Regions from separate parts of the Lonsdalea quercina genome, predicted to be linked through region 3. Evidence: predicted binding sites of a transcription regulator. Region 3 holds the regulator's gene; each other region holds the start of a gene.

What was found. The regulator sigma-54, encoded in region 3, starts transcription at its own class of promoters, with help from an activator protein. The targets are predictions, from matches to a motif close to GTTGGCACANNTTTCGCTNT.
Positions count from the first base shown of each region.
Region 1: a site for sigma-54 is predicted at 5,848-5,867, ahead of glnK (P-II family nitrogen regulator). Genes of this name have one in related genera too.
Region 2: a site for sigma-54 is predicted at 1,414-1,433, ahead of glnA (glutamate--ammonia ligase). Genes of this name have one in related genera too.

Region 1 covers NZ_FNQS01000001.1:405,034-414,970, forward strand. Annotated here, with positions in the region: gene ykgO (type B 50S ribosomal protein L36) at 9-152, shown strand; gene tomB (Hha toxicity modulator TomB) at 777-1,145, shown strand; gene BLU64_RS01835 (HHA domain-containing protein) at 1,199-1,402, shown strand; RNA gene ffs (signal recognition particle sRNA small type) at 1,751-1,847, opposite strand; gene BLU64_RS01845 (MGMT family protein) at 2,012-2,332, shown strand; gene BLU64_RS01850 (YbaY family lipoprotein) at 2,365-2,937, opposite strand; gene tesB (acyl-CoA thioesterase II) at 3,144-4,007, shown strand; gene amtB (ammonium transporter AmtB) at 4,109-5,401, opposite strand; gene glnK (P-II family nitrogen regulator) at 5,441-5,779, opposite strand; gene BLU64_RS01870 (SmdB family multidrug efflux ABC transporter permease/ATP-binding protein) at 6,093-7,868, opposite strand; gene BLU64_RS01875 (SmdA family multidrug ABC transporter permease/ATP-binding protein) at 7,861-9,630, opposite strand; gene BLU64_RS01880 (Lrp/AsnC family transcriptional regulator) at 9,712-9,937, opposite strand, start outside.
Region 2 covers NZ_FNQS01000010.1:11,830-21,766, reverse strand. Annotated here, with positions in the region: gene typA (ribosome-dependent GTPase TypA) at 1-1,143, opposite strand, end outside; gene glnA (glutamate--ammonia ligase) at 1,514-2,923, shown strand; gene glnL (nitrogen regulation protein NR(II)) at 3,127-4,176, shown strand; gene glnG (nitrogen regulation protein NR(I)) at 4,185-5,597, shown strand; gene BLU64_RS17270 (YshB family small membrane protein) at 5,745-5,867, shown strand; gene hemN (oxygen-independent coproporphyrinogen III oxidase) at 5,956-7,329, opposite strand; gene yihI (Der GTPase-activating protein YihI) at 7,517-8,053, opposite strand; gene yihA (ribosome biogenesis GTP-binding protein YihA/YsxC) at 8,268-8,906, shown strand; gene spfP (small protein SpfP) at 9,020-9,067, opposite strand; gene polA (DNA polymerase I) at 9,365-9,937, opposite strand, start outside.
Region 3 covers NZ_FNQS01000008.1:47,346-57,282, forward strand. Annotated here, with positions in the region: gene phnG (phosphonate C-P lyase system protein PhnG) at 1-60, opposite strand, end outside; gene BLU64_RS11930 (NAD(P)-dependent oxidoreductase) at 64-963, opposite strand; gene aepY (phosphonopyruvate decarboxylase) at 1,017-2,171, opposite strand; gene aepX (phosphoenolpyruvate mutase) at 2,230-3,141, opposite strand; gene npr (PTS phosphocarrier protein NPr) at 3,707-3,979, opposite strand; gene rapZ (RNase adapter RapZ) at 3,976-4,830, opposite strand; gene ptsN (PTS IIA-like nitrogen regulatory protein PtsN) at 4,993-5,481, opposite strand; gene hpf (ribosome hibernation promoting factor) at 5,566-5,853, opposite strand; gene rpoN (RNA polymerase factor sigma-54) at 5,878-7,311, opposite strand; gene lptB (LPS export ABC transporter ATP-binding protein) at 7,357-8,082, opposite strand; gene lptA (lipopolysaccharide ABC transporter substrate-binding protein LptA) at 8,086-8,664, opposite strand; gene lptC (LPS export ABC transporter periplasmic protein LptC) at 8,642-9,211, opposite strand; gene kdsC (3-deoxy-manno-octulosonate-8-phosphatase KdsC) at 9,208-9,774, opposite strand; gene kdsD (arabinose-5-phosphate isomerase KdsD) at 9,846-9,937, opposite strand, start outside.

The sequences.
Region 1 (9,937 bases), on a different contig from region 3:
AATGCTATATGCAGGTATTAAGCTCACTAAGCAGCGCCAAAAAACGCCACAAGGATTGTATCGTCGTTAAACGGCGAGGCAGAATTTACGTTATTTGTAAAAGCCATCCTCGCTTTAATGCAGTTCAAGGCCGGAAAAAGAAAAAACACTAATGAATAACTCATCGGACCTTTACGCCGACCTCAATAAACAAACAATTAAGCCTGAAAGAACTTTTCTTACTCCTTCGGATTTAAACAGGTTTTAACACTTAGGTAACTCACTGACTGTTAATGATTCGGCGTATTGCACTCTATCACCTTTAAAAGCGGTTTGGCTTTTGACCGCTATAGGGGAGCATCCTCCCCTATCCCACCTACCGTTCAGTCAACACCTTTGAGATTGAGTGATGCTATTTTTGTTACATTTTATATGGATACCTTACATTCGATTCTGGAAAAACTAATTACCATAGTAAATGTAGTACGTTTAAAAAGAGACGCTTAATAGTCCTGTATCCCAATTAATACATTACAAAATTTGAACGATGAGTTCGATAGCAGCAATTACGACAGAAAATGTCCGCGCAGTGCGAACCTAGGTGTTCTTTGCTATAGTTGATGCAGAATGACTTTTACATTGATGTGAGGACATTCTTTACATTCACCGTGTTATCCTTGGTTGGTCTATTTGAGGACAGCGGAGTGTAATCTCTCTTATGCAATTCATCACGTTACCTGCTAAAGCAGGAGTAAACCCTAAGTAAGACTGAACCATGGCTTAACGGAGGGATTGAAATGGATGAGTACTCACCTAAACATTATGATATTGCCCAACTCAGATTCTTGTGTGAGAATCTGCGCGACGAAAGTATCGCGACGCTAGGTGACAGCAATCACGGCTGGGTGAATGATCCGACCTCCGCAATAAATCTTCAGCTCAATGAGCTTATTGAGCATATTGCGGCCTTTATTGGCACCTATAAAATTAAATACCCGGATGATGAAGAGTTGTACATGCGGGTTGAAAAATATTTAGACGATACTTATATTCTTTTCAGTAATTACGGCATTAATGATGCCGAGCTGCGGAGATGGCAAAAGTCTAAGTCACAATTATTCAGAATGCTCTCAGAAAAGAGCAGCTATGCAACAGTAAGAACTTAAGCAATTATTTGCCTTATACTTATTTTAACCCAGGAAAATTCATAAAGGTTATTATGAAAAAAATAGATTACTTGATGCGTTTGCGCAAATGCACAACCATTGACACTCTCGAACGAGTTATTGAAAAAAACAAGTATGAACTCTCTAACGATGAGTTAGAAATGTTCTATTCTGCGGCAGACCACCGTCTGGCCGAGCTGACCATGAATAAGCTCTACGACAAAGTCCCTACCGCTGTATGGAAATACGTACGTTAATACGTATTAATCCTCTAGCGTTGAGCTAAAAGTACATTGAGCCGATATCATGATCGGCCTTTGTCTTATTAGAAAAATTAAGCAATATGCTAAAACGAGTAACAACGTATATGTACATATTTCCGCCTTAATTCATCAGAGATGACTGGGTCCTCATTTTATTAAACAACTCCCTACCGATAGAGATAAGTCTTTTTATAAACTTATCCTCAATGGCGTTCAATGCTTAAACCCGATAGCGCCCAATAAATAAAATGCGAAACAACGCCAAGTTTCTAAACAAAGATTATCCAGAAAGCAAAAATAAGAAGGGTAAGAAGGGGTAGGAACCATCTGAAATGGTGGAGGCCCCGCCAGCTACATCCCGGCACACACGTCGCCTGCTGCGGCTGCTTCCTTCCGGACCTGACCGAGTCCACAGGTTAGTGTTGCGGGAGAACCAACAGGGCCTCCATTGACGGCTCCGCACTGCGAAGCGGTGGGCATTATCAGCGATGACCTGCTCAATTGCAAGCCGACACGGCCTAACCGCCGTTTTCTTACCCACTACCGACTTGATACCATGCACTATCGATAAATCTCATGGCAAACAGGAGTCTCCCTACGGCTATGTCGCCACATGAAGATAATTTTCGACAACGCGTGTTCCAGGTCATCGCGGCGGTCCCTTTTGGTCAAGTCACAACCTACGGAGACATCGCGCTTTTAGCCGGCTCGCCCCGCGCTGCGCGCCAAGTCGGCGCTATATTGCGTAATCTGCCTGAAGGAACCGCGCTCCCCTGGCACCGTGTGATTAATCGAAAAGGCCAGCTATCGTTGACGGGCCCCGATTACCAGCGCCAAAAGCTGGCGCTGGTTGCGGAAGGAATAAGATTTAATTTAGCTGGTAAAATTGACCTCAACCAGTTTCGGTGGCAACCAACGACGTAAATCTGATCGCTCGCCGCTGGTTCCCCCCTTGATTACTGCATCGGGGAAACGGCCGTACCTGAAACAGGGGGCACCGTCGCTCCGCTATGGATATCCGTCCCTGCCGCTAAAGGTACTGACGGATTAGCCGGTACAGGCACAGACTCCACCGGCACCAAAGTCAACTCGGCGGAACGAACGCCATTGGTAATCACAGGCACTACCCTTTCCGTAATCAGCGTGACGCGATGATTGATGGTAACTGCCGCGCTCAAAAGCACACGCGCTTTAGGTTGGATATCGTTCGGGTTATAGGGCAGAACGAAGTGGAAAGGCGACTGTTTTCCATGAGTCAATGTCACCCGCTGGGTAATGATTTTCGCCGGAGCGTCGGCCAGCGAGGCATCTGAAACAGTCACTGTTAATTCGGCATCCGCTGGCAGTGCTATTTTTTGTCGAATATTCACCGTGCCGGTCACGGAAGGCTGAGCAATGCCGGGTAGATAGCTGCCACTCGCCGGAATAGGACCTCTGACGTCCGGAGCTACACCACTATCACTTTTATCCGCACACCCAACCAAGCCGATCGATACCATGATACCGCCCAAGATATGCCATAATTTCATTTGGTAAGTCTCCCTTTATCATTTATATGGCCTTCGGCGAAAACCGATGACCGCTAAGTAGCAAGAACCACTCGGCGTTTTAATTATGGTTCAATATCTTGGTATTTTCATAAGGGATGACATAAAGGACCAAAACAAAAAGTGGGGTCCCGTGGTTATCGCACCAGGACCCGCAACATAGCGTACTAGCGACAAGGCTGATAATGATGAGTCAGGCATTACAACAGCTTCTCGATTTGCTGAATCTGGAAAAAATCGAGGGAGGTTTATTTCGTGGTCAAAGTCAGGAGTTAGGACTGAGACAGGTCTTTGGCGGCCAGGTTGTCGGTCAGGCGCTTTCGGCGGCGAAACAGACGGTTTCCGAAAAACGTAGCGTGCACTCTTTTCACTGTTACTTTCTTTTGCCAGGAGACAGTCAAAAGCCCATTATCTATCAGGTTACTACCTTACGAGAAGGCAAGAGCTTCAGTACCCTACGCGTAGATGCCATTCAGAACGGCCGCCCTATTTTTCATATGACCGCCTCATTTCAGCGACCCGAGCCGGGGTTTGAACACCAGAGCGTGATGCCGCAGGTGCCGATGCCCGAAAACTTGCCTTCAGAGCAAGACATAGCTCAGAGCCTGGCTCATTTGCTGCCGCCTCAGTTGAAAGAGATGCTTACCAAACAACGTCCTATCGAAATGCGGCCGGTAAAATTCCATAACCCGCTGAAAGGAGAAGTTGAGCCACCAATCCGCCATGTCTGGTGCCGAGCTAACGGTAAGTTGGCTGACGATGAACGCATTCACCAATACCTTTTGGGATATACCTCCGACTGCAACTGTCTGCTAACGGCGCTCCAACCTCACGGCGTTGGTTTTCTCGAACCCAACATGCAGGTGGCCACTATCGATCACGCGATGTGGTTCCACCGACCATTCCGTATGGATGACTGGCTGCTTTATGCCGTCGACAGCCCATCGGCCTCCGGCGCCAGAGGGTTGGTTCGAGGTCAGTTCTACACCCGAGAAGGCGTGCTGGTTGCCTCCAGCATGCAAGAAGGCGTTATCCGGCGACACAGCGCGTAGCCGCTCTTCCTTGTAATTACCCCAATAAAAAAACCACCCGCAGCAAACTCACGGGTGGTTTTTTCCGGTCGAGGCGTGTATTACACGCCCCGGGATACTGATTATTGGTTGTAAGCGTTTTCGCCGTGGCTGTTAACATCCAGCCCTTCACGTTCTTGCTCTTCCGGTACGCGAAGACCCACAGCCATATCAGCGATTTTGAAGGCAATGAATGCGGCCACGCCAGACCATATGATACAAACGATCACGCTGAACAGCTGAACCCAAACCTGATGAGCCATGGTGACGCCTTCCGCGTACCCCACGCCGCCCAGCGAAGACGAGGTGAAGACGCCCGTCAAAATGCAGCCGACGATACCGCAGACGCCGTGAACGCCGAAGACGTCGCATGGATCGTCAACACGCAGCCAGCGTTTCAACACGGTTACGCCCCACAGGCCAGCGAAGCCGCCCGCAAAACCGATGATCATCGCACCACCAACGCCAACCGTACCCGCCGCAGGCGTAATGGCAACCAGACCTGCGATACAGCCGGAGCACGCGCCCAGCAGAGAAGGCTTGCCACGCAGAACCCATTCGCCGACGACCCAGGCCAGAATCGCTGCCGCCGTAGCGATCACCGTGGTCAAAAATGCCAGACCCGCGATATTGTTGGCTGAGCTAGCGGAACCCGCGTTGAAGCCGAACCAGCCGATATACAGAATAGCGGTTCCGATGCACACCATCGGCAGGTTATGGGGTTTGAACGCTTCTTTGCCGAAGCCGACGCGTTTACCCAGCAAGGTTGCGCCAACCAGCCCCGCAACCGCGGCGTTGATGTGCACTACCGTGCCCCCGGCGAAATCAAGCGCCCCGTCTGCGGCCAGATAGCCGCCGCCCCACACCATGTGAGTCATTGGGAGGTAGGACAATGTCAGCCACAGAACCACAAAAATCAGTGCTGCGGAAAAGCGAATACGCTCCGCCAGAGCACCAATCACCAGGCCAACAGTAATGCACGCGAAGGAGCCTTGGAAAGCGACGTGGATGTACTGGTAGAACGTGCCGTTCTGAGAGTTGATATCAATGCCATTCAGCATGAAGTTACTCAGGCTGCCGAAAAATTCGTTGCCGGAGCTGAACGCAACGCTGTAACCATAGATAACCCACAACAGACAAACCAGCGCGAAAGCAACCACCACTTGAGACAGTACAGACAGCACGTTTTTGGAACGAATCAGACCGCCGTAAAACAGTGCGATGCCAGGAATGGTCATAAAAAGCACTAAAGCGGTACAAATCATCATGAAAGCGTTATCGGCTTTATCGATCACTGGTGCTGCAGTCTCAGCCAAGGCGCATGCCGGTAACATGGCTACGGTACCCAGACCAGACAAGAAGGATAGTTTCTTCATTTCATTCATCCCTATTTATAAGGCTAAATCAGGTAGTTGTTATAGTGCAGCTTCATCTGTTTCGCCGGTACGGATGCGAATGACGCGCTGTAGTTCGGCGACAAAGATTTTACCGTCGCCAATCTTGCCGGTGTAGGCGGCTTTGCTGATCACATCGATCACTTCATCGAGCTGATCTTCGGCGATAGCGATATCTATTTTTACTTTAGGCAAGAAATTGACGCTGTATTCCGCGCCACGGTACAGTTCCGCATGGCCCTTTTGCCGTCCGAATCCCTTTACCTCTGTTACGGTAAGGCCTTGAATACCAATGGAAGAAAGGGCTTCGCGCACGTCTTCCAGCTTGAACGGTTTGATTACCACAGTCACCAATTTCATTCTCATCCCCCTAACCCGTTAAGTTCAGGCCTGCGCCGTCACTATCAAATGTCTATACGCCATCATTGAAAGCAATTGATGTGCCATAAATGATTAGACGAGGGAAAAGCGGTGAAAGATGATGAATGCGCGTATCGCGCAAACCGGGCTTGAATAAAGAATGGACTATCAGGAATCAAAGCGCACATATCCAGCGCACCATTTTAGTGCGCAACGCCTGATTCCAGTGCGCCTTACCCTAAGAGCAGGAAAATGTCTGCTAGGTTATGGTGCGTGCCGAAAATCAGGCGAAGTTTTGAGGGAGTTTAGGAAGTCATCTCAGCAATATCGTAACGTTTGACTCTGCAAGGGCCTGCCCTGCCAGTTGTAGCTGATACATCTGATAATAGCGCCCTTGCTGGGCCAGCAGTTGCGAGTGTGTCCCCTGCTCGGCCATTTCGCCGTGGTTAAGCACCAGAATATTGTCCGCCTCGACGATCGTGGATAAACGGTGAGCAATAACCACCAGCGTAGTTTGCGCGCGGATTAGGCGTAACGCCTTCTGGATAGCCTGCTCTGTCCCTGAGTCGATATTGGCCGTCGCTTCATCGAGAATCAGCACTTTCGGCGAATTTACCAGCACGCGCGCGAGCGCAAGCAGCTGCTTTTGCCCCACGGAAAGGTTATTGCCCTGTTCGCCGATGCGACTGTGAATCCCCTCGGGCATATTCCTGACCAGCTCAGCCATTTGCACCATATCCAACACGCGCCACACACTTTCTTCATCAATATCACGGCCCAACGTGATGTTGGCATAGACAGAATCCGCCAGGACTACCGGGTCCTGTTGAACCATCGCCACATTGCTGCGCAGAACCTGATGAGACAACGTCGGCAGCGGACGCTGATCCAGCCGAATAACACCGTGTTCGGGGGTGTAATACCCCATCAGCAGGTTCGCCAGCGTACTTTTGCCGCTGCCGGTATGGCCCACCAATGCGACAAATCCCTTATCAGGGATCTGCAGGTTGATGTTACTCAATACCGGCTTGCCGCCGCGGTATGAGAAGGTCACGTCGTCGATATCGATGCGTCCGCTAGTCAGGGGATCTAAATCGTCGCCATAATCCTGACGCTTACCATCCATCAACGCGAAAATACGCTCGCCGGCCACGACGGCTTGCTGAAGCATCGACTGCTGAGTCGTTAGCTCAATCAAAGGTTCGTTAAGCCGACCAAGGTAGTTGATGAAAGCATACAACACGCCGACACCCACCGAGCCGACCGAGCTGAAACCGAACTGCAGAAGGAGTCCGCACAACACCAGCGCAGAAAACAGGCTCAACAGCGGACGTAACAGGAACCCCTCCAGACGCAGCGTTTGCATTCGCGCCAGATAGTGCTTTTGGCTGACCTCACTCAGGCGTTTACCAAACCGCGCCTGCTGACGAAATTGCTGAATGACGCTCATACCATTGATGACTTCGTTGAAGCCATCGTTGATATCCGCCAGATAGCTACGCACACGGCGTACAATTGACGTGCTATAGCGCTGGTAAATCACCATCACCACCATCACAGCAGGAAAAATGGTTAGCGCGACGAGCGCCATACGCCAATCAAGGCTGAACATCGCCACCAGCATGGCGCTGATAAGCGCAGCGCTACGCAGCACCGTCGCCACCACCATCACGTAGAGATCCCGGACCACTTCCGTATCATTCGTCACCCGGGAAATCAGTTGCCCGACAGGCTGGGTATCGAACGTCGACAGCGGTTGACGTAATGCGGCGTCCATCACATCGATGCGCAATTGTTGTACGACGCCCACCGCAACCCGATTAAAGGTCAACGATTGCAGGTAGTGCAGTGATGCGGCGAGAAGTTGCAGCAACACGTAAACTGCCGCCAAACCGCTGGCCAACATCAGCGGGAACTGCCCTTTTGAGACGAGATGGTCGATAAAATAACTGATGAGTATTGGTCCTGCGACTTCAGCCGCCGCCGCAACCCAGAGCATCACCATGCCTACCGCCAGCGGCTTGCGCCAGGGTGACCCATAGGCCAGCAGACGTTTCAGCGTCGGCCAGAGCGGATGTGAATTACTCACCTTTGACCTCCTCAAGCGACGTCGGCTCGTCCAATGCGGCTTCGAGTTGCTGATAACGATACATATCCCGATACCAACCTGATTCCTGTGACAACGACTGATGATTGCCGCGCTGCGCCACTTGGCCCTGTTGCAGCACGAGGATTTCATCCGCGTTGACCAAGGCGGAAAGCCGGTGTGCGCTGATAATCAGCGTGCGCCTTTCACCCCACTCACGTAGGTTGTTCAATATTTCGTGTTCGGTGCGTCCGTCCACGGCAGACAGGGCATCATCCAGCACCAGCACCTCAGCCTCCAATAGGAGCGCACGGGCGATGGCGATTCGCTGCTTCTGTCCACCGGATAGCATGACGCCGCGCTCGCCCACCTCTGTCTTGTATCCCTGCGGCAAACGCAGAATGTCGTCATGAACATGAGCCAGACGCGCCGCTTCCTGAATTTGCGCTTCCGTCGCATCCGGACGGCCCAAGGCGATATTGCCCGCGACCGTATCGGCAAACAGGAACGGTGTTTGTCCAACGACGGCAAACCGGCGCCTCAGGTCATCCAGACGAAGGCTCTTGAGCGGGAGGTCATGATAAGAAATCCGCCCGTTCTCCACGTCAAAGGAACGCAGCAACAAAGCGATCAGCGTGCTTTTCCCTGAACCGGTGGGGCCACATAGCCCCAGCATTCTGCCAGGTTGCAGCCTGAAACTGACGTCATGCAGCACAGTCTGACTATGCTGCGGATAGTGGAATGTCTGGATATCTGCCGCCAGCGTTCCGGGCTTGTCCGGCAAAGACTGAGCACCGTCGAGCACCACCGGCTTCTCAGACAAGAGCTGACGGATACGGCTGTACCCAGCGCTGCCGCGTTCCACGATATTCAACATCCAGGCCAACGCCAGCATCGGCCAAATCATCAGGCCCAGATACATGACGAAACTGGTCAGTTCGCCCAACGTCATCGTCCCATGGATTACCATCCAACTCCCGCCTCCAATCGCCAGCAGATTAGACAATGCGACAGCAATATAAATTGTTGGGTCGAACCGCGCATCCACGCGTGCCACTCGCATGTTTTTGGCCCCTGTGTCGGCAGCGACTTCGGCGAAACGCTGAGACTGATAATCTTCCAGTCCGAACGATTTGATCATGCGGATGCTGGTCAAGCTTTCCTGCGTCTGGTTATTCAGCATAGAGAACGCGGCCTGAGCGGCTTTGAAGCGGTGGTGCAACTGCGTGCCGTAGTGTTTGATAATGACGGCCATGATTGGCATCGGTGCCAACGACAGCAACGTCAGCTGCCAGCTGAGTTGTGTGCACATTACCACCAGTACGGCACATCCCATCATCAGAGAGTCGACAAACGTCAGCACGCCTTCACCTGCGGCAAACACCACTCGGTCGACGTCATTGGTGGCTCTCGCGATTAAGTCTCCGGTGCGGTGACGTAGATAAAAGGCAGGATGCTGACGGCTCAGCTGACGATAAAAGTCTCCACGTAATTCCACCGCCAGTTGATAAGACGCGCCAAACAACAAAACGCGCCAGAAATATCGCAGCAGGTAGGTCAGAACCGCGGACAACGCCATAAGCCCAATCCACCCCATCGCGGTAGCGGCAGGCATCTTATGTTGCGTTACGCCGTCGACAACAATCCCGACAAGAGCCGGAGGCAGCAATTGCAGTATTGCGATAACGATTAAGAGGATCACCGCCCCCAGATAACGCTTCCATTCACGGCGGAAATACCATCCTAGTTGAACAAAAAGTCTCACGCGGTCTTCATTCCAAAGCTAGTAGCATCATTATTATTTCGGGCAGAACAATAGTATACATGATTGCCCTGATGGATAAATTTAGACCTTAATCGGCAATGCCGTTGTATGTTTAATCTCTTCCATCGCAAAGCTGGACGTGACGTCCACCAAACCGGGAATACCGTTGACGAGACGCTTGTAGAAGTTGTCATAGTTTTTCATATCCTCTACCCGAACCTGCATCAGATAATCATACTCACCGGCCATGCGATAAAAAGACAACACTTCGGGCATATCGGAAACGAAACGGCAGAAGTCTCGATAC
Region 2 (9,937 bases), on a different contig from region 3:
GGCCATTTCGAAGCCTTCACGACGCATGTTTTCAATCAGGACAGACAGGTGAAGCTCACCACGACCGGATACGCGGAAAGCATCCGCATCATCAGTCTCTTCAACGCGCAGTGCAACGTTGTGGATCAGCTCTTTGTTCAGACGTTCAAGGATCTGACGCGACGTCACAAACTTCCCTTCTTTACCGCAGAAAGGAGACGTGTTGACGCAGAAGAACATGGTTACGGTCGGTTCGTCGACGCTCAGCGCAGGCAGCGCTTCGACGTTCGCCGGATCGCAGATGGTATCGGAAATGTTCAGCTCGCCCAGACCGGTGATAGCGATGATGTCACCCGCTTCCGCCAGCGTGGATTCGATACGCTCCAGACCCATGTGGCCCAGGACTTTACCGACTTTACCGTTGCGGGTTTTGCCTTCGCTGTCGATGATAGTGACCTGCTGGTTAGGCTTAACCATGCCGCGCTTAATACGGCCGATACCGATAACACCCACGTAGTTGTTGTAGTCCAGCTGGGAGATCTGCATCTGCAGCGGGCCGTCACGGTCAACTTTCGGCGCGTCGACGTGTTCGACGATCGCTTCAAACAGCGGCGTCATGTCGCTGGCCATATCGGAGTGATCCAGACCAGCAATACCGTTCAACGCGGAAGCGTAAACGATCGGGAAGTCCAACTGCTCATCAGTGGCATCCAGGTTTACAAACAGGTCGAACACCTGATCGACAACCCAGTCAGGGCGTGCGCCCGGACGGTCAACTTTGTTGATGACCACGATCGGCTTCAGACCATTGGCAAAGGCTTTTTTGGTCACGAAACGGGTCTGCGGCATCGGGCCATCCATTGCATCAACGACCAGTAGCACCGAGTCGACCATCGACATAACACGTTCTACCTCACCGCCGAAGTCGGCGTGTCCTGGGGTATCAACGATGTTGATGCGATAGTCTTTCCAATTGATGGCGGTATTTTTAGCGAGGATGGTGATCCCGCGCTCTTTCTCCAAATCGTTGGAGTCCATAACACGTTCGGTGGCTTCACTACGTTCATCGAACGTACCGGACTGTTGTAGCAGCTTGTCGACCAGGGTGGTTTTCCCATGGTCAACGTGCGCAATAATAGCGATGTTACGCAAATTTTCGATCACAGCTTTGCCTCAGGCATTTAGAAATAGCGCGCTATTGTACACGGATTAATCGAGGGACTAAACAGGATCACAAACATCTCTTGCAAACAACCTCACATTGAGGGGTTGTAATCCCTTTCACGGTGCAATTTCGCAGCAAACACATTGATAAGCACCAATATGGTGCTAACAATGCAAAATAAAGCACTATTTTGGTGCAGATTACTATATTGGTGCAGTCCAAGACCACTTAGGAAACCAGAGAATGGGCTTTCAGGCACAAATACTAAAGTTGGCACAGATTTAGCTATAGTCTACGTACGGTCACAACAACATTCCACAACGATATTCGTTCCACGACGATAATTGATATAACCCGGGAGAACCAAGTATGTCAGTTGAACACGTTTTGACGCTGCTGAAAGAACATGAGGTGAAATTCGTCGACCTTCGTTTCACCGATACTAAAGGTAAAGAGCAGCACGTCACGATCCCTTCCCATCAGGTAGATGCAGATTTTTTCGAAGACGGCAAAATGTTCGATGGTTCTTCTATCGGCGGATGGAAAGGCATCAACGAATCAGACATGGTGTTAATGCCTGACGTCACGACCGCCATTCTCGACCCGTTCTACGAAGAGTCTACGCTGATCATCCGTTGTGACATCCTCGAACCAGGCACGATGCAGGGCTACGATCGCGATCCGCGCTCCATCGCCAAACGCGCAGAAGATTTTCTGAGTTCTTCCGGTATCGCGGATACCGTACTGTTCGGGCCAGAACCCGAGTTTTTCCTGTTTGATGACGTTCGCTTCGGCAGCAGCATCTCCGGCTCCCATGTCACTATCGACGATATCGAAGGCGCCTGGAACTCCAGCAAAGAATATGAAGGCGGCAACAAAGGCCACCGTCCGTCCGTCAAAGGCGGCTACTTCCCGGTTCCCCCGGTCGACTCTTCTCAGGACATCCGTTCCACCATGTGTTTGACCATGGAGCAGATGGGGCTGGTGGTTGAGGCGCATCACCACGAAGTAGCGACAGCAGGTCAGAACGAAGTAGCCACCCGCTTCAACACCATGACCAAGAAAGCCGACGAAATTCAGATTTACAAATACGTTGTCCACAACGTCGCACATGCTTTCGGTAAAACAGCAACGTTCATGCCGAAACCGATGTTCGGCGACAACGGCTCCGGTATGCACTGCCACATGTCTCTGTCCAAAGACGGCGTGAATCTGTTCTCCGGCGATAAATACGGCGGTCTGTCCGAAATGGCGCTGTACTACATCGGCGGCGTGATCAAACATGCGAAAGCCATCAACGCCCTGACCAACCCGGCGACCAACTCGTACAAACGACTGGTTCCAGGCTATGAAGCACCGGTCATGCTGGCTTACTCCGCGCGTAACCGTTCTGCATCCATCCGTATTCCGGTGGTCGCTAGCCCGAAAGCGCGTCGTATCGAAGTTCGATTCCCGGATCCGGCAGCCAACCCGTACCTGGCTTTCACCGCACTGCTGATGGCTGGCCTGGACGGAATCATCAACAAGATCCACCCTGGCGATGCCATGGATAAGAACTTGTACGATCTGCCGCCGGAAGAAGCGAGTGAAATCCCGACCGTAGCAGGGTCACTGGAAGAAGCGCTGAATGCGTTGAACGAAGACCGTGAGTTCCTGACCCGCGGCGGCGTATTCACCGAAGACTCTATCGATGCTTACATTGAACTGCGTCGTGCGGAAAACGACCGCGTACGTATGACTCCGCACCCGGTCGAGTTCGAACTGTACTACAGCGTGTAATTATTCGTGCAACGACGGCAGCCCGAATAATAACGATGTTGAAGCTGCCGTCGCCGACAAAATTTCTAGTTTATTTTGTTGCCGTGGAAACTTTTCAGCCCATCTTCGGATGGGCTTTTTTCTCCGCGCGACATCGTACGTTTGCTAAGCGATATTTATCAATCCAGAATGTGACGCACTAAAAAAGTGCAGGAGTCTGCGTTATGGCAACAGGCACGCTGCCCGATGCTGGGCAGATCCTCAATTCATTAATTAATAGCATCTTATTGCTAGATAAAAATCTGGCGATCCATTATTCCAACCCAGCGGCGCAACAACTGCTGGCGCAAAGCTCGCGAAAGCTGTCGGGTACGCCATTGCCTGAACTGCTCGGCTATTTTTCGCTCAATATTGACCTGATGTTGGACAGCCTTAACTCCGGACAGGGATTTACCGATAACGAAGTCACCATCGTGGTGGATGGCAGAGCCCATATCATGTCGCTGACGGCACAGCGTATTCAGAATGATTATATTCTGATGGAAATGGCGCCGATGGATAACCAGCGCAAACTCAGTCAGGAGCAGTTGCAACACGCTCAGCAGCTGGCGGCGCGAGATCTGGTTCGCGGCCTTGCTCATGAGATTAAAAACCCGCTGGGAGGCCTGCGCGGCGCGGCGCAACTATTATCCAAAGCGCTGCCCGACCCATCGCTGACGGAATATACCAAAGTCATTATCGAACAGGCGGATCGCCTGCGTAATCTGGTTGATCGCTTGTTAGGACCGCAACAGCCCGGGCTGCACGTCACGCAAAGTATCCATCAGGTCGCGGAGCGCATCTTCCAGCTAGTTTCGCTGGAAAAGGCCAATAACGTCACGCTGGTCAGAGATTACGATCCCAGCTTGCCGGAACTGATGCACGACCCGGATCAAATTGAACAGGTCTTGCTGAACATCACCCGCAATGCTTTGCAGGCGTTGGGAGAAGAAGGCGGCTCCATCACGATCCGTACCCGTACCGCTTTCCAGTTGACGCTGCACGGCGTGCGCTATCGTTTAGTGGCCCGTATCGACATTGCAGACGATGGTCCGGGCGTCCCCGCCCATTTGCAAGATACCCTGTTTTATCCGATGGTTAGCGGACGTGAAGGGGGCACCGGACTAGGGCTGTCGATCGCCCGTAATCTTATCGATCAACACTCCGGTAAAATTGAATTTAACAGTTGGCCAGGTCACACCGAATTTTCGGTCTATCTGCCCATCCGCCAGTGAGGTCCATGATGCAACGAGGGATAGTCTGGATTGTCGACGACGATAGCTCCATCCGCTGGGTGCTCGAACGCGCGCTCACAGGAGCCGGCTTAACCTGCGCAACGTTTGATAACGGAAATCAAGCATTAAACGCATTATCTACGCAAACCCCGGACGTATTGCTTTCCGATATTCGTATGCCGGGAATGGATGGGCTGGCTTTGCTGCAACAGATTAAACAGCGCCACCCCATGCTACCGGTCATTATCATGACAGCGCACTCCGATTTAGATGCGGCCGTCAGCGCCTATCAGCAGGGTGCCTTCGATTATCTGCCCAAACCGTTCGATATTGATGAGGCGGTGGCGCTGGTCGAACGCGCCATCAGCCACTATATGGAACAGCAACAACCGGTTCGTAATCAGCCCATCAGCGGGCCGACGACGGATATCATCGGGGAAGCGCCCGCGATGCAGGATGTTTTCCGGATCATTGGCCGTCTTTCACGCTCCTCCATCAGCGTCTTGATCAACGGGGAGTCCGGCACAGGTAAAGAGCTGGTCGCGCATGCGTTGCATCGCCACAGCCCTCGCGCCAAAGCGCCCTTCATTGCGCTGAACATGGCCGCAATCCCTAAGGATTTGATCGAGTCAGAGCTATTCGGTCATGAAAAAGGCGCCTTCACCGGTGCAAATCAGATCCGTCAGGGGCGTTTCGAGCAGGCCGATGGCGGCACGCTGTTTCTGGATGAAATCGGCGACATGCCGTTGGACGTGCAGACGCGACTGCTGCGTGTGCTGGCCGATGGGCAGTTCTACCGCGTAGGCGGTTATGCGGCGGTCAAAGTCGATGTCCGGATTATTGCGGCGACCCATCAGAATCTGGAGCTGCGAGTACAGGAAGGAAAATTTCGCGAAGATTTGTTCCACCGTCTGAACGTGATTCGCGTACATCTCCCCCCGCTGCGAGAGCGCCGAGAAGATATTCCACGTCTTGCACGCTACTTCCTACAAGCCACCGCCAAGGAGCTGGGTGTCGAACCGAAGAACCTGCACCCAGAGACGGAAGCGGCGCTCACGCGTCTGCCATGGCCCGGCAACGTCCGCCAGTTGGAAAATACTTGCCGCTGGTTGACCGTCATGGCCGCGGGTCAGGAAGTACTGATCCAGGACTTACCACCAGAGCTGTTTGAAACCACCGCGCCTGACGCCACGGTACATGTTCAGCCAGACAGTTGGGCGACCCTGCTGGCGCAATGGGCTGACCGGGCGCTACGTTCCGGTCATCAAAACCTGTTGGCGGAAGCCCAGCCAGAGATGGAAAGAACGTTGCTGACGACTGCGTTGCGTCATACCCAGGGGCATAAACAGGAAGCAGCTCGCTTGTTGGGCTGGGGGCGTAATACGCTCACGCGCAAACTGAAAGAATTAGGGATGGAGTAGTCCCATGACCACTCGTCTTACCGGCTTTCATAGCCTGTCAGTGGAGCGGAAAAGAGACATCTCAGCGCAGAGATTATTGCCGCAAGTTTATACTTTACATGATCATCACTAGCAGTATGATCGCTGCGCAGACAGGAGAATGTAACCATGTTGGAATCACTTTTTTCGGCGTTGTCACACGGCGCTGAAATGGGCAATGCGGTGGGACACTCCCCGCAGACAGCCATCGCAGCCGTTTTGTGTGCCGCCTTGATTAACTTTTTTAGCTGAACCCGGAACCCACATAGCGTTGTGGATTTACGCTGGCAGGAAAGATAGAAACAGCCGCATTGCGGCTGTTTCTATTTCTATCAAAAGTTCAAATCACCCGTGAGAACTGGCGACTTCGCATCTTACTGCGCAGGTAGATGTCGAAACACATGCAAATATTACGGATCAGCAAGCGTCCTTTTGGCGTCACCACCAGCTCCCGCGACGTCACCTCGATCAGACCATCTGCCACCATCGGCTTCAGCAATATCAGATCCTCAGAGAAATAATTCTCGAAATCAATCTGATATTCGGCTTCTATCGCAGAATAGCTCAGCCGAAAATTGCAGATCAGCGTTTTAATGACGTCCCGGCGGAGGCAATCATCTCGCGTCAATTTCACACCCCGCCACAGCGCATTGCCCTGGGTCTGGACTTGTGTGTCGTAGTCCTTCAAGACCTTCTGATTCTGAGCATAACTATCACCGATCATACTAATCGCGGAGACGCCCAACCCCAGCAAATCGGTCTCGCCCTGTGTCGTATAACCCTGAAAATTACGATGCAGCTTCCCTTCGCGCTGAGCCACCGCCAGCTCATCGTCGGGACGCGCAAAATGGTCCATACCGATGAACTGGTAGCCCGAGGCGGTCAGGTCATGAATGGTCTGCTGTAAAATATCCAGTTTCTGCTCGGCGCCAGGCAAATCCGCTTCCTTAATTTTCCGCTGCGCGGCAAATAACGTCGGAAGATGGGCGTAGTTGAACACGCTCAATCGGTGCGGACCCAGCTCGGCTACGCGTTGTAGCGTATAGGCGAAACTCTCCGGCGTCTGTTTCGGCAGACCGTAAATCAAATCGATATTGGTTGAGGTGAACCCGAGCGCCTTGGCCCGTTCGATCAGGGCAAAGATGAAGGCTTCGTCTTGCTCACGATTAACCAATCGCTGAACCTCTTTATTGAAGTCCTGTACCCCCATGCTCAGGCGATTGAACCCTTCCTGATGCAAGTGATCAACAATATCCAACTCGATTTCGCGCGGGTCTATCTCCAGCGACATTTCAGCATGCGCATCAAACGTAAACTGCTCGCGCAAAAGCGCCATTAACCGGGTAATCTGACTTGCATTCAGAAACGTCGGGGTTCCGCCGCCCCAATGCATCTGGGTAACGGTACGTCCGGCGAACAGGGGCGCTCGCTGACGAATTTCCTGCTCAAGGACATCCAGATACTCGTCCGCCTTGTGCAGCTGACGCGTCACCAGCTTGTTGCACCCGCAGAAATAGCACAGACGATGGCAAAACGGGATGTGAATATACAGGGAAAGCGGTCGCTCGGGGTAAAGAGCGGCCGCTTGCAGAAAAGCGGATTCATCGTAGTTTTCGGTGAATTCCAGCGCGGTAGGGTAAGACGTATAGCGGGGACCGGAATAGTTATACTTTTGTATCAGCTCCAGATCCCAATCGATGCTCGTTCCAGACATATTGCTGCTTACTCCTTGCGGTATCGTTTATTGCCTGACCGTCTCTGCGGTATTGGCTGCTGTCGGGAAGACAGGCTGCGTCGCAGCAATCGCGTCTTCCTGTTCGACAGACACCACAGTTTAGCCAACAGACTCAGCAAAAAACACATAACCAGCAAGGTTAATATCAGAAACAGCCCTTTTAACATCAATAACCGTCTTTGGGGTTATTGCGCTTAAGCAACTGCAGCATATCTTCCTGAGGTTCTTCTTCGTCGTCGTCGTCATCGCCCAGCTCAATGCCCAGCAATTCCATCAGCGCATCGATGCGGTCGAGCTTCTCATCAACCCAGGACTGGTCTTTCACTGAAAGCGTTTCCCCTTTCTCCAGCAGATCCAGCAGCTCATCCAGGCGCGGATCGTTTTCCAGCATTTCCAGCTCAACTTCTGGGGATAACGTGACTTTTTTCTCCCGTTCAGGCTCAGGAATTGATGAAACCTGAGCGGCGTCAGCCGGGATCAGCGGGATCTTTTTCTTGCTGCCGATGCGGGGATCGACCACTTTTTCCAGTCCGGAAGACGTCTTGTTATCGTTTCCACCCTGTGCGCGACTTCCCGCAGCCAGTCCACGACGTTTTTTCTGACGCTTGCGTGCACGAGCTTCGGTATCCAATTCTTCACGGGTTTTTCTTTTGATTTTAGGTTTGGCGGCCTTACCGCCCGGCCGTTTGAATGGCTGTTTCATGGCATCGCTCTCAGATTATTAAGAATGTAGGGAATTGCGGCGGAATCTAGCAGAAAGCGTACGAATAAAAAAGCACCCAACTTCACGGAAGAGGCTTTTATTTTTTCACAATATTACGCTGACGTCGTCAAAGTGACGATACAGATAAAGACCACAGCCACGGCAAGTTACAGGTATAATCGCTGAGTAACTATTAATCCAGACAGAGACGAAGATTGTGACCCATCAATACAACTACCAGGTGACCCATTTCGTTACCAGTGCCCCGGACATTCGCCATTTGCCCGCAGATAGCGGTATTGAAGTCGCCTTTGCTGGACGTTCGAACGCCGGAAAGTCCAGCGCGCTCAATACGCTAACCAATCAAAAAAGCCTGGCCAGAACCAGTAAAACCCCTGGCCGCACCCAGCTCATCAACCTGTTTGAGGTGGTCGACGGCGTACGACTGGTGGACTTGCCCGGCTACGGCTACGCGGAAGTGCCGGAAGAAATGAAGCGAAAATGGCAGCGCGCCTTAGGCGAATACCTGCAAAAACGTCAGTGCCTGCAAGGATTAGTGGTGCTGATGGACATCCGCCATCCGCTGAAGGACCTCGACCAGCAGATGCTGGAATGGGCAGTGGCTGCGGAACTGCCGGTGCTCGTATTGCTGACTAAAGCGGATAAGCTGGCTCAGGGCGCGCGCAAAGCGCAACTGAATAGGGTGCGAGAAGCCATACTGCCGCTGATGGGCGATATTCAGGTGGAAACCTTCTCGTCTCTGAAAAAGAGCGGCGTGGATAAGCTGCGCGAAAAACTGGACAGCTGGTTTAACGGCACCCCCTTCGAAGACTTCCCCGAACAGGGCGAATAATGCCCTAACTTCATGGGGTTAATTCCCCTTCGAAATTGATGCCCATCGCGATCAGAATTTCAGTCCCCAATAAAAAACGCCCCGCTCAGAAAACTGAGCGGGGCGGCTAATATTCAGCCAAATCCGATTACGTGAAGTAAAAGGTCTGAAAGATAGAACATCTTACCTCTGTACCCTACGGAAATAACTCTACCCTATTTTTTTACGGCTACAAAGATTTTTTTGTTGTTTACTTTCACGCATTGCATAAAGCATCGCCATAAAGGGACACATCGCCGCATGATCCTGTAGCTTAATTACAAAAAGGGCCATTTTCTGATGAAGTGGACTCAAGTTTGTCAAGTTACAGGCTAGATAACATGATGAATTACGGGCGTTAAGTGTGTAGATTCTGCCTGCTCCAGGTCATACAAGGGGCAGGCAGGATAGGACGGTTTTCGGCAAGAAAAGGGCGTGAATTAGTGTGCTTGATCCCAGTTAATACCGGTTCCCACGTCGACACGCAACGGCACATCCAGCGTCATGCATCCTTCCATTAACGCTTTAATTTTCGCCTTGGATTGTTCCAGCACGGAATCATGGACTTCAAAGACCAATTCATCGTGCACCTGCATAATCATGGTCACCAGCGGTTCATCCTGTTGCTGCAACCAGCCGTCGATGGCGATCATCGCTTTCTTGATGATATCCGCCGCCGTCCCCTGCATCGGCGCGTTGATCGCCGCACGTTCCGCCGCCTTACGGCTCATGGCATTTCGCGCGTTGATCTCCGGCAGATAAAGGCGGCGACCATCCAACGTGGAAACATAACCGTGCTCGGCCGCCTGCTCACGGGTACGCTCCATATACTCCTGCACGCCAGGATAACGCTCGAAATAAAGATTCATGTATTTCTGAGATTCATTGCGCGGAATATTGAGCTGCCGAGACAAACCGAATGCGCTCATACCGTAGATGAGGCCAAAGTTGATCGCTTTGGCGCTGCGTCGCTGCTCAGACGTCACCTTATCCAAAGGTGAACCGAAGACTTC
Region 3 (9,937 bases):
TTCGGCACGGCTGCGTGACAGTACGGACATCCAATAAGCGCGTTGCTCTTTCTTCGTCATCATTTACGCCTCCGGCTCTTGCTGTTGTGATTGCTTCGACAAATAGGCAAAACACGCGGTCTGATCCTGTGGCGCCCTGAGGGCTTCGGCGGTATCCAGATAAATACGCTGGATAGGGTCGAAAAAGGTGCTATGGACCGTTTGTTCACGAAACAGGGCGTGAGCCAGATCCAGGTCCTTGATACGGATATCTAACGGAACGGAAATCAGGTTTGATGGGTGAAGATAACGATTCAGCATTACATCCATATAGGTGGAGCGACCTCGCCCCAACGGTAGTGCTTGCTGCAATGTCGTCTGGCTGATGCCGCACTTCTCGGCTAACAGAATCGATTCTGCGGCGACCAGCAGGTGGACGGCCTCACAGTAGTTGTTGATGACTTTCATCGTCTGTGCGGCCCGGTTGCTGTCCATGACGACATAGTTGTCGCTCAGAGAGGAGAGCAACGCGGGGAGGACATCGGAAAAGTCAGTCGGTATTGGGCCTGCCCAGCAGGCCAGTTTGCCGGTGCGCGCGCCTTCGGGGCCCCCGGAGACGGGGGCTTCCAGGTAGTGAGCGCCGTGGCGCAGGAAAAAAACCTCCATTTGCTGGCTGTCCTGGGGGCCGATGGTGCTGATGTTGACAATAAGTGGCTGATATTTTTTGAGTCTGCTGGTTATTTCCGGCGTGCAAAAAAGGGCTTTCATGGCCTCAGCATCTGTCAGACAAACCAGAATAATTGATCGTTCACGCGTGAATAACTGGCTGAGTGAATTCACAGCGCGTGCGCCGTTGCCGCTTAGGGCTTCGGCTTTACTCACCGTACGGTTGTAGAGGCTGAGAGAGTATTGGCACTGACGTAATCTGAGTGCGATCGCCTTTCCCAATACGCCGATGCCAACCAGAGAAATGTGTTTTGTCATAGGGAGCATCCTTTCAACGTCACCGCTTCGGGGAAGGGGTGGCAGGGGTGTTATCAGCTGGAATGAGCTGGCTGCGACAGGAACCGCATAAAGCAGGTTCGATTCTGGGAAGGCGATGTCGTGGGCCTTCCTAGATTGTCGCGGTGTCCAATGCGGCATTTCACTTCGATAAACTGACTCCCCTGACTCATCAGCGCCTTGTGAAGCGTTGCCCGCAGGGCTTCTCGGCTTCCTACCGCTGTGACCCTGCTATAGCCACAGGCGGCAGCGATGGGCGCTAAGGGGAGGCGCGACGCCGCCGTCCGCTGACCGCCGACTGACTCATGGGCGCCGTTATTAATGACGATATGGATAAGCGTGGGGGAAAGGGCGCTATTGGTCAGCCCGCCCATGTGCATCAGCGTCGCGCCATCGCCATCCAGACAGACGACTTTCTTACCCGGTCGACCTTCGCTGATACCCAGCGCTATCTGGCTGGCGAGGCCCATGCCGCCTACGGTCAGAAAGTCGCGTTCGTGCTCTTCCCCACGCTGTTCTCGTAGCTCGAACAGTTCGCGCGACAGCATTCCGGTGGTACTGATGATGGGGACATCGGCCGGTAGTGCGGACAGGACTTCCGCGACGATCTCCTCGCGCAGCAGCGTGGCCGAGGTTCGCGCCGGCTGCCTGGCTTGTTGGCAAGGAGAGAAAGTATGTTTACGTACGACCAGGGCGACAGGACGTTTTTCGCGTTGCGCCTGTTCCAGCAGCTGTTCTATCTGCGGGAAGTCAATATCAGGCTCGCCTTCCAATATATGATAGGGAATATTGATTACATCTAACTGCGGTAGTGTGACCCGACCTTGCATCACATGCTGTGGTTCGTCATTCAGTTGGGTTCCGTCGGGTTTGGTTTCACCACGCCAGCCGATAATAAATAGCATCGGGATGCTGTAAACGTCTGTCGCCGCCAGCGAACAAATTGGATTAACGATATTTCCCAGTCCGGAATTTTGTAAATAAACCACAGGTATTGAGTTTGTTGCCAAATGATAGCCAATGGCCATTCCTGCCGCAGTGCCTTCATTGCAAGCTAACTGATGCCGAATATCTTCTTTTGTTCCGTCGATAGCCAGACAGAATTCTTTTAATAAAGAGTCAGGGACGCCACTATAGAATCGAATACCTTTATGGTGTAAAAAACCCAAAAAATCGTCAGGGTTAATCATGATAAGTTCCTTCTTTTTTAATGATTAATTGTGTTGCTGGATTATTATTCTTGGGTGATTATTTCGTTCCGGGAATTAAGTTGAGTATCTCCTTTATAGAAATACATTTGTCTTCGATTTCTCGTGTGCGGCCATATTTGAGAATTTGGGGGAGAATTTCTCGCATGGCCGGATAAGATGCGCGCAACATATGGTTAGCATAAATAATGATGTTAAAACCACTTTTGACCAGGTGTTCGAACGTAATTTCATTAAAACTGGTCGGTACGCAAACTAAAGGGATCTGCGGATAGTGACTGCGGAATATTTTAGCAAATTCGAGAATTTCATCCGGGGTTCTAAGCCGACTATGGATCATGATGCCGTCGGCTCCCGCCTCGACATAACGCAGTGCGCGGTCGATGGCATCGTCCATACCGGTTTCCAATATCAGGCTTTCAATGCGTGCAATCAACATAAATTCCGGCGTCAACTGAGCCTCTTTGGCCGCTCTGATTTTCGTGCAGAAGTCATCCACCGTAGCTTGGGTCTGTTTCACTTCATTGCCGAATAGAGAGTTTTTCTTCAGACCGGTTTTATCCTCAATGATGATGGCGGAAATTCCCAGATTTTCGGCCTCTCGGATGTGGTATACCAGATGTTCTATCTGGCCGCCGGTATCACCGTCAAAAATTAATGGGCTGTTCGTAACATTGAAAATATCAGCGATGGAATTAAAACGGCGGCTGTAATTGACTAATTCCGTATCGGGTTGACCTCTCAAAGTAGAATCGGTCAGAGAGCTGGACCAAAAAGCATCAAATTTGTGATTCACTCCTCCTTTTATATATTCGGCCTCTTCAATCAGCATGGCGGATAATGGACTGTGGGCTTCCATGACGCGGATCGCTTTTTTGTTATTTAGTAGTTCCCTCAATGCGCCACGACGAGAACCTGGCGTTTGGCCTTTATTGGCTATACTTTTAGACATATTAATATCCTCATCTATGTATTCCTTTTACTTAATCTTAACCCGTGGTTACTCAACACCGCCAAATGATATGAGATTACTCCGGCTTACTCATTCATAATTTGGATGGGGAGTGTCTTCGTATTTTTATTAATAATGGCTTTCATTTCAAATCAGATCTTTTTTTTGATTTTTTTTATGGCTATTTATATCTGCATGAAGTTAAAAGAGAAAATGGCAGTATTTGTTAATTCAAATAGGATAAACTCCTTATTAATCTCGCGAATACATATGATCGTCTATTGTTTAAGGCCATTTCTGGTTTTTGGGCCTAAGGACAATTTGAGATTTCTTTATAAAAATGAAGATAAGAAAATAACTACATGTTATTTATCCGGTTTAGTTGTGAACTCGGGCTTTTTTTAAATTAACAAAAAGATTGGGGACCTTTATAGGAACACGTGTTTTTAATTTATCGGCTGCGAAAGGTATGATCCTAAAATAGTTTAGGCGTAGGGAATTCTGGGCGATAACAAGGCGAGGGGAAATGGAAGGTACGAAGACGAAAAAATGAGCTGAAATCTGGTTATTCTTCGTCAAAGCCGGCGTCGAATAGTTTTACGACGGCCGCGAGCGCTTCGTTTTCGTCCGGACCGGTCGCTTCGATTTCAATACGCCGGCCCTTGGCGGAATCCAGCATCAGCATGGCAATCACGCTGCTGGCTTCCGCCTGCGTGCCGCTCTCATTGCGCAGAATGACTTCAGCATCGAAGTTTTGTACGAGCTCGAATAGCTTCATCGCCGGACGGGCGTGCATACCCAGACGGTTTTTGACTTCAACGGTATGTCTTACGGTCATGATTTACGTTTTTCCAGCGTACGGTGGCGTAGTTGCACGTTTTTGCCTCTGGAGCGGAAGTAGTCGGCCAACTGCTCGGCGATATACACCGAACGGTGTTTACCGCCGGTGCAACCAATGGCGACGGTCAGGTAGCTGCGATTGTTGGTTTCCAGCATCGGCAGCCATAGCTCAAGGTAGCTGCGCGTTTGATAAATAAAATTGTGCACTTCGGTATGGCGATCCAAAAACGCCGCGACGGGTTTGTCCAGCCCGGTCATGGGGCGTAGTTTGGGATCCCAGTGCGGATTTGGCAGGAAGCGGACGTCGAACACGTAGTCGGCGTCGATAGGAATGCCGTGCTTGTAGCCGAATGATTCAAATACCATCGTTAGCTCGCGTTCCCGCTTGCCCAACAGGCGGGCGCGCAGCATCTCCGCCAATTCGTGCACCGACATCTCGGAGGTGTCGATGATCAAATCGGCGCGGGAGCGCAGCGGCTCCAGCAGATTGTTTTCTTCGTCGATGGCATTTTCCAGCGACAGGTTCTGGCTGGACAGCGGGTGCAGGCGACGAGTGTCGCTATAGCGGCGGATCAGCGTATTGCGATCGGCGTCCAGAAACAGCAGCTGCGGCGAGAAACTGCTTGGCAGTCGGGTCAGCGCCTGCTCCAGCACTTCCGGCGTTTCCGGCATATTACGTACGTCAATGCTGACCGCCGCCGAGATGTTCCGCGCGGCCAGGGTATTGGCCAGATCCGGCAGTAGAATCACAGGCAGGTTATCCACGCAGTAGAAACCCATGTCTTCCAGCGCGCGCAAGGCCACGGATTTTCCCGAGCCTGAACGACCACTGACAATCATCAGCACCATCTGACGACTCCCCTCAGGCAGCGGAATGGTGAAGGTCTCGCTGCCACCGTTAGCTTATGTAAGTCATCCGGCCTTGGCCGGAATGATTACCGGACGCGAGCGTTGGCGCACGGCGTCCGGTCGTTTCATTTTCTTGGTCTGGATGCGCTTCGCCCTGATATTTTAGGGCTGCTCGTCGCTATCCGATTCGGTCATGATCTGATACAGCTCTTCGTCGCTCTGCGCACCCCGCAACCGACGGCACAGCGCCTTATCCGACAGCTGTCTGGCGGCTAGCGCCAGCGTATTTAAATGGGTTTTACATTGTTCGGCGGGAACCAGCAAGGCAAACAGCAGGTCCACGGGCTGGTTATCTATGGCATCAAAGGCGACGGGTTTCTCCAGATGGATGAAGACGCCCACGGCGCTCAATGTGTCCTCGTTATCGAGCTTCCCGTGAGGAATAGCAATACCGTTGCCAATACCGGTGCTGCCCATCCGTTCACGCGCCAGAATGGCTTCAAAAATAATCTGCGAGGGCAAATTGAGCTGTGCCGCAGCGAGTTCGCTGATGATTTCCAGAGCGCGCTTTTTACTCTGGCAGCTCACGGCGTTGCGGGTGCACTCCTGTCGAAGTACGGCGCTGAGTTGCATAATGGAATCGTTATTCATTTTGTATTCACCTGACAACACTCGGGCCTCCAGCTACCGAAAGGGCTGCCCTTTCGGTCCCTGCGCCTGGAGGCGGGGGAACAATCAGTGCTGCTTCAGTTTATCCTTATGTTTGTTTAACTGTCGCGCCAGTTTGTCGATGAGAAGATCGATGGCGGCATACATCTCTTCCGCTTCCGATGTGGCATGCAGCTCACCGCCGCTGACGTGGATCGTGGCTTCAGCAATCTGCTGAATTTTCTCCACCTTCAGCACTACGTACACCTGATTAATGCGATCGAAATATTGTTCCAGCTTCGCAAACTTCGTATTGAGAAATTCGCGCAAGGCATCGGTAATTTCAACATGGTGTCCGGTAATGTTCAGCTGCATAGCGTCTTCCTTCTCAGTTCAAGGTCAAACCAGTTGTTTACGCTGGTTGGACGGTGGGATGGATAAAGACTCGCGATATTTGGCGACGGTGCGCCGGGCCACGATGATTCCCTGATCGGAAAGCAGAGTGGTCAGCTTGCTGTCGCTCAACGGTTTGGCGGGATTCTCCGCAGCGATTAATTTTTTGACCAACGCCCGGATGGCGGTAGACGAGGCCTCTCCGCCGCTGTCCGTGTTGACGTGGCTTGAGAAAAAATATTTCAGTTCGAAGATGCCGCGGGGGCTGTGCAGGAACTTCTGCGTCGTGACGCGAGAAATGGTGGATTCGTGCATTTCCACTGCCTGGGCGATATCCGCCAGCACCATCGGCTTCATGTACTCTTCGCCGTGGTCGAAGAAGGCCTGCTGTTGTTCGACAATGCAGCGGGTCACTTTCAGCAGCGTGTCGTTGCGGCTCTCCAGACTTTTGATGAGCCAGCGGGCTTCCTGAAGGTGACTACGAATGAACTGACCGTCGCTGTCGCTGCGCGTGCTGTTGCCCAGCGCGGCATATTGTTGGTTGATTTGCAGCCGCGGTACGCTGTCGGTATTGAGTTCGACGGACCATTGGTCCTGCACTTTACGCACCAGAACGTCGGGGATCACGTATTCCGACTCGCCGGTGTTGATGGACTGTCCCGGACGCGGATCGAGGGATTGAATCAGGGCCAAGGCTTCTTTCAGCACGTCTTCTTTTAAACGGCTGGCGCGAATCAGCGTACGGAAGTCATGATTCGCCAACAGGTCGAGATATTCGCTGACGATCAGCTTGGCTTCTTCCCAGCGCGGCATCTTATTGTCGAACTGGGACAACTGCACTAGCAGACACTCGCGTAGATCGCGCGACGCGACGCCCACCGGATCGAAGCGCTGTACCCGTTTCAGGACGGCCTCCACTTCTTCCATCGTCAGCTCTTCATTACCGACGCTGTCGCGGATTTCTTCCAGAGAAACGGTGAGGTAACCCGTGGGATCGACGGCGTCGACGATGGAGGTGGCGATGGCGGCATCGGTGTCGGAGAACGGCGTCAGCTCCACCTGCCACATCAGATAGTCTTGCAGGGATTGTGTGGTTTCGCCCTGGTAGACCGGCAGCTCATCATCGCGGTAGTCGGTGCTGGTGCCGGAGGGCGTGCCCGCCGTATAGATTTCATCCCAGGCGGCGTCCAGCGGCAGCTCGTCGGGCATCTCTTTCTGCTCCAGCGCCTCCCGGGTATCCAGCGCTTCGCTGCTGCTGCTTTCTTGCGTCTCGACCTCCTCGTGGGGATCGGTTTGTTCCAGCAAGGGGTTGCTTTCCAGCGCCTGTTGAATTTCTTGCTGGAGTTCAAGCGTGGACAGCTGCAACAGGCGGATTGCCTGCTGTAACTGTGGCGTCATTGCCAGTTGCTGGCTAAGCCTGAGTTGCAAACCTTGCTTCATAAATAGCGCTAACTTCCCTTGGATAATACGAACAAAAATATGACGTCAGAGTCGGAAGCCTTCGCCCAGATAGACACGTTTGACCTGTTCGTTGGCCAATATATCCGCCGGTGTTCCGTGGGCGATGAGATGGCCCTGGCTGACGATATAGGCACGTTCACAGACGTCCAGCGTTTCGCGGACGTTATGGTCGGTGATGAGGACACCCAGACCGCTGTCGCGGAGGTGTTCAATAATTTTCTTGATATCTATCACCGAAATTGGGTCCACCCCGGCGAAAGGCTCATCCAGCAGGATGAACTTAGGATTGGCTGCGAGCGCTCGGGCGATTTCCACTCGACGACGCTCCCCACCGGAGAGGGATTGTCCCAGACTATCGCGTAAATGAGCAATATGAAACTCTTCCATCAGCTCATTGGCGCGGTCAGCCTGCTGTTCCTGCGTCAGATCCTTACGGATTTGCAGCACGGCCATCAGGTTATCGTAAACGCTCAACCGCCGGAAAATCGACGCCTCCTGCGGCAGGTAGCCGATGCCGCGGCGCGCGCGGTCGTGAAGCGGCAGCAGACTGATATCATCGTCGTCGATAATGATGCGGCCTTCATCGCGCTGGACGATGCCGACGACCATGTAAAACGTGGTCGTTTTGCCTGCGCCGTTCGGACCCAGCAGGCCGACGATTTCGCCGGAATTGACTTTCAGGCTGACGTTTTCCACAACCTTGCGGCCTTTGTACGCCTTAGCCAGATTTTCTGCGATTAATGTAGCCATGAGTTATTGCGTCGCTCGCTGTTGCGGTTTGGGGGCCTTGGCCGGGGCGGTGCGCTGGCCATTTTTGTCCTGCAGCTGAGAAGGCACCAGCACCGTGGTCACGCGCTTGCCTTTATCGCTGAATGCTTCCATCTGCTGCTGCTTGACCAGATAGGTGATGCGGTCGCCTTTGACATTGCTGTCCAGCTGTTCCAGATAGGCGTCGCCGGTCAGGATGACGTTGTCTTTATCCAGCTCATATCGCATTTTCTGTGAGTGGCCTTTGACCGGCTTTCCGTTGTCCTGCATCTGGTAGAACGTCGCCGGATTCCCAAACCCTTCGATGACTTCGCGGCCTTGCTGGCCCTGTGGACGGGTGACGACGACTTTGTCCGCCTGAACCTTGATCGATCCTTGCGTGACGATGACATTGCCGGTAAATGTGACGACGTTGCCCTGCATGTCTAACGACTGCTGGTCGGAGTCGATATGAATCGGCTGATCGGTATCGCCGGTCAGCGCCAATACCGGCATGCTGGCGGAAAACAGCGAGCTGGCGATCAGCGTGTAGCGCAGTGCTTTATTGATTTTTTGGAATTTCATAGGAGGTTTTTACCTTTTCGATCAACTCTGCTGTCTTGTTGCGCAGATTTCCGCGCATTTTCAAACCATTGGAGGTAAAGCTGGCACCGTAAAGCGTGACCTCATCATCGGATGAGACATCCTGGGTGACCAGGTTTACCTGGGCATTCTCTGTTTTGACCCGTTCCAGCTGCGAATCTGTCGTCAGACTGTTCATCTCGACATGGCCGTACAGATACAGCATGCGGTCCTTAGTCAGTTTGGCCCGATCCGAGCGGACTGACCAGGTGGCGACGCCTAATTCGTTGTACATCGTGGCCACCGGCTGGGTGAACCAGGTCAACTGGTCATTTTCGTAATATTCGGCTTTTTCAGTCACCAGCTTGTAGGCCAGTTTTCCCGTTGGGTCATACACCACGGTGAGGTTTTGCTGAGTGGTATAGGTCGGCGCGTTGCTCTCCGACACGGCAGGCGTTGCGTCATCGTTGGTACCGGTCAGATTCAGGCCGATCAACACCAGTGCGATCAGGGCCAGCAGGGCGGTCAGCCAGCGCTTTGTTTTATTCATATCGACAACCCTTTAGCGAACTCCAGCTTGTCCTGCGCCTGTAAAATCAGGTCGCAAATCTCGCGTACGGCGCCGCGCCCGCCTGCGGTGCGCGTCACATAATCCGAGCGGGGCAACAGCAGCGGATGGGCATCCGCCACCGCGACGCTCAGTCCGACTTCCGCCATCACCGGCCAGTCGATCAAATCGTCGCCGATATAGGCGACCTGATGGGCCTCAAGCGCCAGTTTATCCAACAGCTCGCGGAAGGCCAAAAGCTTATCAGACTGTCCCTGATATAGGTGAGAAATCCCCAGGGTCTTGCAGCGGTCTTCCAAGAGCTTGGCTGAACGACCGGTGATAATGGCGACGTCAATGTCAGACGTCAGCAGGCAGCGGATACCGTAGCCGTCCCGAACGTTGAACGTTTTCAGCTCTTCGCCCTGATTGCCCATGTAGATTAGGCCGTCGGACAGAACACCGTCCACGTCGCAGATGAGCAGTCGGATTTCTCGGGCCTTGTCCATCGCTACGCCGGCGACAGGGCCGTAGCAGGTCTCGGTATTCGGCGGGGTTTCACTCATTTCACGCTTGTCCTTGGTTTACAGCCGGGTTGAAGTCGTTGGGTCAATTCAGGGGTGACGGCGTGGCTGGATTAAACCACACCTGCACGCAGCATGTCGTGCATATGCACGACGCCGACCAGGCGATCGTCTTGCGCGACCATCAGTGCCGTCACATGACGCG